One region of the Kaistia algarum genome, then DNA from elsewhere that is predicted to be linked to it. Evidence: riboswitches for the same ligand, from Rfam matches in the RefSeq annotation. Region 1 holds a riboswitch; the other holds the start of a gene.
What was found. A riboswitch is a leader RNA that binds a small molecule or an ion and turns the genes downstream of it on or off. The one in region 1 is predicted to bind thiamine pyrophosphate.
Positions count from the first base shown of each region.

Region 1 (3,406 bases):
CTGCGCGACACCGACGTGACAGTGACCGCCGCGATGCTGGAGGCGGGGTTTCAGACCAAGTCGAACTTCAATCGGGAGTTCCGCCGCGTGACCGGGCTTAGCCCGGCCGCGTGGCGGACCAAGCTCCGGCCATTTGCCGCGTGATCTATCGGCTTGGGGAGAAAATCGGTCCGTTTCCTACGCTTCTTCCGTGATCACGGCGAAGCGCGAGAGGATGTTCGGGCCGAAGGTGTGCGTGATCGGCACATCGGCCGCGTCGCGGCCATAGGCGATCGGGATACGTCCATAGCGCCGCTTGTTGTTGCGCGGATCGAACACGTGCCACTGGCCCGACAGATAGACCTCGATCCAGGCGGCGAGGTCCATCGCCGCATAGGGCGGTGGCTCGCCGACATCCGAGATATAGCCGGTGCAATAGCGCGTCGGAATGTTGAGCGTCCGGCAGAAGGCGACGGCCAGATGCGCGAAGTCTCGGCATACGCCCACGCCTTCCGCATAAGCTTCGGCAGCCGTCCGCGTGTTGCGCGCGTTCTCATAGCCGAAGCGGATGTGATTGTGCACGAAGTCGCAAACGGCCTGCACCCGGCCCCAGCCGGGCTGCGTGTGCCCAAACAGGCGCCAGCCCTCATCAGCCAGGCGGTCTGTTTCGCAATAGCGGCTGCCCAGCAGATAGACGAGGGTGTCGTAAGGAAGGTCTTCGACTCGGTGCTGGATTGCTTCCGGATGGTAGGGATCCGGCAGGCCGTTGTCGCGGATCACCGTGCTGGTCCGGATTTCGAACCGGCCGGCCGGCGCCAGCAGGCGGCAGCACCAATTGCCGTATCCGTCGTAATAGCCGTGGATCGGAACGGCAGGCGTGGTGGTGATCAGATCGGGATATTCGAGCCGCGACGCCACGCTCGGATGGACATTCACCATCGTAATCATCGGCGTGTCGGCGGCGAGCTGATAGTCAAGCTCAACCCCCAGCCGCAAGCGCAGTGGCAAGGCCGCCGAAGCGTTGTCTGGCATCTGCTGGGTCGACGTGAACCCGGCCGGCGAGGGAATATCCTGCATATGGTGGCTCTCCTGGCGCTGGGCGCGCCGATGCGAAACAACAAAATACCACGGAGTTGGTTCCCCTCGTTGGCGCAATTGCCGGCAGGTACGGCCTCCTCCTTGCGCGCCCGCAACTTCGTGCTAGTTTGCGCCCGTCTCATCGGGGTGCCTCGATCCGTTCCGGATCCTGGCTGAGAGGCCTTCGGGCTAACCCGCGAACCTGATCCGGATCATGCCGGCGGAGGGATTGAGCCAAAGGCGCGGTTTGCGCCCAAGCCATCGTTCCGTCCTGCGCCAGCGCCAAGGACGAAGAAATGACTGAACATTCCGAATTGAAACTGTCCGTCACGGACGCCCATGGCGCGCTCGAGGCGGTGCGCGCCGCCCGCCCGCTTGTCCAGAACATCACCAACTATGTCGCGATGACCATCTCGGCCAATGTGCTGCTGGCGCTCGGCGCCTCGCCGGCCATGGTGCACACGGCCGAGGAGGCGGATGATTTCGTCGCGATCTCCAGTTCGCTCGTCGTCAATATCGGCACCTTGTCGCCGCCCTGGGTCGAGGGCATGCGCCGCTCCATCGCGCGCGCTCGTGAACTCGGCAAGCCTTGGGTGCTCGACCCGGTCGGCTGCGGCGCCACGCCCTACCGTACCGGCATCGCGGTCGAATTCGCTGCGCTCAAGCCAGCGGTGATCCGCGGTAATGCCAGTGAAATCCTGAGCCTGGCCGGGGCGTCGGGCGCGGGTGGCAAGGGTGTCGATTCGACGGCGAGTTCCGATGCGGCACTGGATGCGGCCAAAGCTCTGGCCATCAGCACGGGCGCAGTCGTCGCCGTCACGGGCGAGACGGACTATGTCACCGATGGCAGGCTCGTCGTCGCGATCACCGGCGGCGATGCGCTGATGCCGCTCTCGACCGCGCTCGGCTGCGCGCTCTCGGCGACCGTCGCCGCCTTCGCCGCCGTCCGCCCGCCGATGGAAGCTGCCGTCGCCGCGCTGGCCGTCTATGGCGCCGCCGGCGCCGACGCCGCCATCCATGTGAAGGGCCCCGGCCATCTCCCGGCCGAACTCTGCGATGCGCTCCATCGCATCGATGCTGCCACGATCGAACGCCACGCGACGATCCGGGTCGTCGAGGGGGAGGCCATCTGATGCGCCGTCCGTTCGACCTCTCGCTCTATCTGATCACCGATGAGGGACTCGCCGGACCGCGCGGCGTCGTCGAGACCGTTCGGCAGGCCATCGACGGCGGGGTCACGCTCGTCCAGCTTCGCGATCCGGAGAACAAGACACGCCACCTGATCGATACAGCCGCGGCGCTCATCGATATCCTCCGGCCGCGCGGCATTCCGCTTATCATCAACGACCGTGTCGACGTCGCGCTCGCCGTCGACGCCGACGGGGTCCATGTCGGCCAGAGCGACATGCGCACGCGGACGGTTCGCGACCTGATCGGGCCGGACCGGATCATCGGCCTCTCGGTATCGCGCGTTTCCGAACTCGTGGCCGAGGACATCGACCCGGTCGATTATCTCGGCGTCGGCCCGATCTACTTCACCTCGACCAAGCCGAACGCCCCGACGCCGATCGGCTTCGACGGCGTCGGCGCGATCCGCGCTGCCTCGCGGCTGCCGATCGTCGTCATTGGCGGCGTGAAGGCGGAAAATGGCGAAGCCGCCATCCGCTCCGGCAGCGACGGCATCGCGATCGTCTCGGCGATCATGGGGACCGCCGATCCGCAGGCCGAAGCGGCGCGCCTGCGCTCTGTCGTCGACGCCGCCAAGGCCGGGTGAGGCGAGGGCGGTTGCGCCTGATCATTTTCTCCCAAGCGGAAAAGGTCCTCGGAGCTTTCCGCTTGTTTCGTTGAAGACGGCGGCATGACATGATGCCTCCACCTTGCCCGCCTGAGGAGAAATCCATTGTCCGCCCATGCCAGCCGCCTTGTCGTCACCGGCGCTTCCGGTCCCCGCTTCGACGAGATCCTGACGCCCGAGGCGCTTGCCTTCGTCGCCGAATTGCACGGCCGTTTCGATGGCACCCGGCGGGCGCTGCTGGAATTCCGCAAGGAACGCCAGGCTTTCTTCGATGCCGGCGGACTGCCGGATTTCCTGCCCGAGACCGCGTCCGTCCGGTCCGGTGATTGGAAAGTAGCGCCGATTCCGGCTGATCTTCTCGACCGCCGCGTCGAGATCACCGGGCCGGTCGATCGCAAGATGATCGTCAATGCGCTGAATTCGGGCGCCAAGGTCTTCATGGCGGACTTCGAGGATGCGTCCTCGCCGGTCTGGGCCAATATGGTCGAGGGCCAGATCAATCTGAAGGATCGCTGGGCCGGCAAGATCGATTTCACCGACCCGAAGACCGGCAAG
Region 1 is NZ_JAPKNJ010000001.1:591,735-595,140, reverse strand. Features, by position in the region: gene OSH05_RS03065 (helix-turn-helix domain-containing protein) at 1-144, shown strand, start outside; gene OSH05_RS03060 (transglutaminase-like domain-containing protein) at 178-981, opposite strand; TPP riboswitch at 1,190-1,302, shown strand; gene thiM (hydroxyethylthiazole kinase) at 1,353-2,189, shown strand; gene thiE (thiamine phosphate synthase) at 2,189-2,830, shown strand; gene aceB (malate synthase A) at 2,957-3,406, shown strand, end outside.

Region 2 (3,406 bases), on a different contig from region 1:
CCAAGGCTGCCGGACGCTTGGCGAAGCGCGGCAGAGTATCGGCGAACGCCTTGCGATTGAGCTCGTCATTCAGATCGGGATGCGCCTTCAGGAACAGCGCCAGCGCCTCGTCCGGATGGTTCGTCAGAAAAATCGTCGCTTCTTCGACGGCGGCGATGAAGCGCGCCATGCGCGGGTCCGTCCTCAGTTCGTTGCGCGTCACATAGATGAGCTCGTCATAGGGCGGCACGCCGTGCTCTTCGGGAAACCAGGCCTTGCCCGGCTTGCCCTCGATCGCGAGTTGCGTCAGTTCGAAATTCCGATAGCCATCGATCACCGCATCGACCTGTCCCGACATCAGCGACGTCGACAGGTTGAAATTGACGTTGACCATCTCGACGTCCTTCGACGTCAGGCCGGCCGAGGCGAGTATCGAATCGATATAGGCGTTCTGCAGGCTCGCAACCGAATAGCCGATCTTCTTGCCCTTCAGATCCTCAAGCTTCTGGATCGGGCCGTCCTTCAGCGCGATCAAGGCGTTGAGCGGTGTTTCGACCAGCGTCCCGATGCGCGTCAGCGGCAGGCCTTCCTTCACCTGCAGCATCAGGTCTGGCTGGTAGGTGACGGCGATGTCGGCCTGACCGGCGGCGACGAGGCGCGGCGGAGCGCTGGCATCGGCCGGGGCGATGATATCGACATCGAGCCCGTGCCGCTCGAAATAGCCGCCCTCCTTCGCGATCACCAGTGGCGCATGGTCCGGGTTGACGAACCAGTCGAGCAGGACGGTGAGCTTGTCGGCGGCCGAGGCGGGCGCTGCGGTGAGCGCGAGACCCGCGGCGAGCAGGCAGGTTCGGAGAATAGGTGTCATCGGGTATCCGTTTCTGGTCAGGAGAGCGTTTCGGGCGCCCAGGGCGCGATATGGCGGGTGGCGGCATCGACCGCGGCGCGCAGCAGCACCGCCATCGCCGCGAGAATCACGAGAGCCGCGAAGACGACGTCGGTCTGGGCGCGGCCATTGGCCATCAGCATGGCGTAGCCGAGGCCCGACGAGGCCCCGACCCATTCGCCGATCAGAGCGCCGACCGGCGCATAGACAGCGGCGACGCGAAGGCCCGAGGCCAGCGCCGGCAGCGCGTCCGGGATGCGGAAGAAGATGACTTCCTGCCAATGGCGAGCCCGGTAGAGGCGCGAAAGGTCGAGCAGCCCGCCATCAGTGCGCGTCAAACCATCATGGAAGGCGGAGGCGACGGGAAAGAAGATCGCGATCGTCGCCATGACGATCTTCGAACCGATACCAAAGCCGAACCACAACACGAGCAAAGGCGCGATCGCAAAAACCGGAAAGGCCTGGCTGACGACCAGCACCGGCATCAGCAGCCGCCGCAGAAGCGGCGCAAACGCCATGATGAGGGCCAGCCCGGCACCAGCCACCGCGCCCGTCACAAGTCCGACCAGCGTCTCGATCAGCGTCGCCACAGCGTCGCGCGTCAGGAGTTCCGGCCGGCTGACCAACGCCCGCCAGACGCGCAAGGGTGGCGGCAGCATGAAGGGCGGCGGGGCGAAAATCACAATCGCGGCCTGCCAGATGAGCAGGATCGCTGCGGCAACGAGCACGGCATTGGCCAGCATCGCCAGAGCGGGCGATCCAAGCCTGAAGCGTTGAAGCATGAGCCTTATCACCTCCTCCGCTGAAAAACGGAGGCCATGACACGACGATGCGAACGAGTGGAATCCAGCGCCATCTTTTCCCGTCCCTTCGCCGGCATGAACCGGATCAGGTTCGAAGGGTTCGGCCCTAGGCCATCTCAGCTCGCGTTTGCGAACTCCCCTCGGAATGAGACGACAATGGCGGATGATGGCGGCAAGCGCAAGCGCATCGACGTTGCGGCGACACAGCCGACGTCATGGCATCCCATCTCTGCGTTGGTCGCAGGCGAGCAGGCCAGCCGATTGCGACGATGGGCGGTGAGTGAATCGGCTCGCAGACCCGCAAGCGCAATGCCTCCCCGATCCAGGGGAGGGACGAGGCGGCGATCGTGGATCAATATCCGCGTCGCGGATCAGTTGCCCCAGGCAGCAAAAGCCTGCTCGAAGGCCTTCTGGCCGGGCGTGCCCTTCTCCAGAGTTAGTATGGCGCGCTGATCATTCTCGTAGATCAACGGAATATCGATCCAGTTGCGCTCGCGCAGCAGGGCGATGTTCTGCGCCATGGGCGCCGCGTCGCTCGAGAAGGCGATCCAGAAGAAGCCGTCGGCAACCTTGGCCGGAGCCCCGTCAAGCGGCTGACCCCGCGCTTCTTCCGTCGGCTTCATCACGAAGGCAGGCACCGCCTTGATGCCGCCGCCGGGGAAATCCGCCGACGTATCGACAATGACTTCGACAAGATGACTGGCGGGCAAGGTCGAATCCGTATTCTTGCGGATGTTGACCGTGACCTTCATCTTGCGATCCGGCACGTCGATCAGCGCCTGGATCTCCGGTCCGTTCGAGCTGTTGGCGTCGAATTTCCAGACGACAGAGCCATTGAGCGCGGTCACCGTCGCGTTGGCGCCGGATGGCTGCTCGTAGAGGATGGCCTTCTGCGCCACCAGCGCCTGATCCGAACCGGAAGCGTCTTCTGCCGCAGGCGCGGCAGCCGGAGCGATCGGCTCAACACCGGGAAGCGGCGCATCGGTCGCCGCCGTCGCAGGGGCATCGGCAGCTGGCGGAGCCGCCGGCTGATCCGGAGCGGTCATTGCGCTCATCGCATCGTCAGGGGCCGGAGCCGCGTCGACCGTACGCACGGCGCGCGGCGCTTCTTCGGGAGCCGCGCCCCCGAGCCTGTCGCCATTCTTGGAATTGGCGGACGAATCCGTCGAAGCGGCAGGCACAGCAGGCGCCGACTTCGTGCTCGACGAGTCGTTGGTGCTGATCAGATCGCCGATCACATCCTTGACGATGGTCCGCTGCGACCAGGCGAGCGCCGCGATGCCGCCAAGTATCAGGCCGATTACCACCAGCAGAATCAGCGCGGGCCAGCGCGAGCGGCGAGGCTTCTCACCATAACCACCGCCGCCGAGGTCGTCTGCCTCGCGCTTGCGACGGGGCGCAGGACGGCGGCCGCGATCCCGTGCCTCGTCGGCGAAATCGTGATCGAGCGTCGGCGCATCCTCGAATGGCTCCTGCCATTCGGCACTGCTATCGACCGCCGGATACTCATCCGCCAAGGGTTCGAAAATCGGATCCGGGCCGAAATTGGGCTCGGCCTGGAATTGCGGCGGCTCGCGGCGCTGGGCCGGCTGGCGACCGCGCGGCGCATCGGCAGGCTCAACCTGAGGCACCCAAGGGGCGGCTCGGGAAGCCTGCGGCTGCGATGGCTCGATCCGCGGCTCCTGACGGAAGGGCGACGCCTTTCCAGAAGGCGCCTGCGCCGGCCGACTGGCTGGCG
Region 2 is NZ_JAPKNJ010000004.1:70,106-73,511, forward strand. Features, by position in the region: gene OSH05_RS22625 (ABC transporter substrate-binding protein) at 1-847, opposite strand, end outside; gene OSH05_RS22630 (ABC transporter permease) at 865-1,647, opposite strand; TPP riboswitch at 1,714-1,819, opposite strand; gene OSH05_RS22635 (hypothetical protein) at 2,040-3,406, opposite strand, start outside.
Region 2: linked by a shared signal. The riboswitch ahead of OSH05_RS22630 (ABC transporter permease) and the one ahead of thiM (hydroxyethylthiazole kinase) in region 1 are both predicted to bind thiamine pyrophosphate.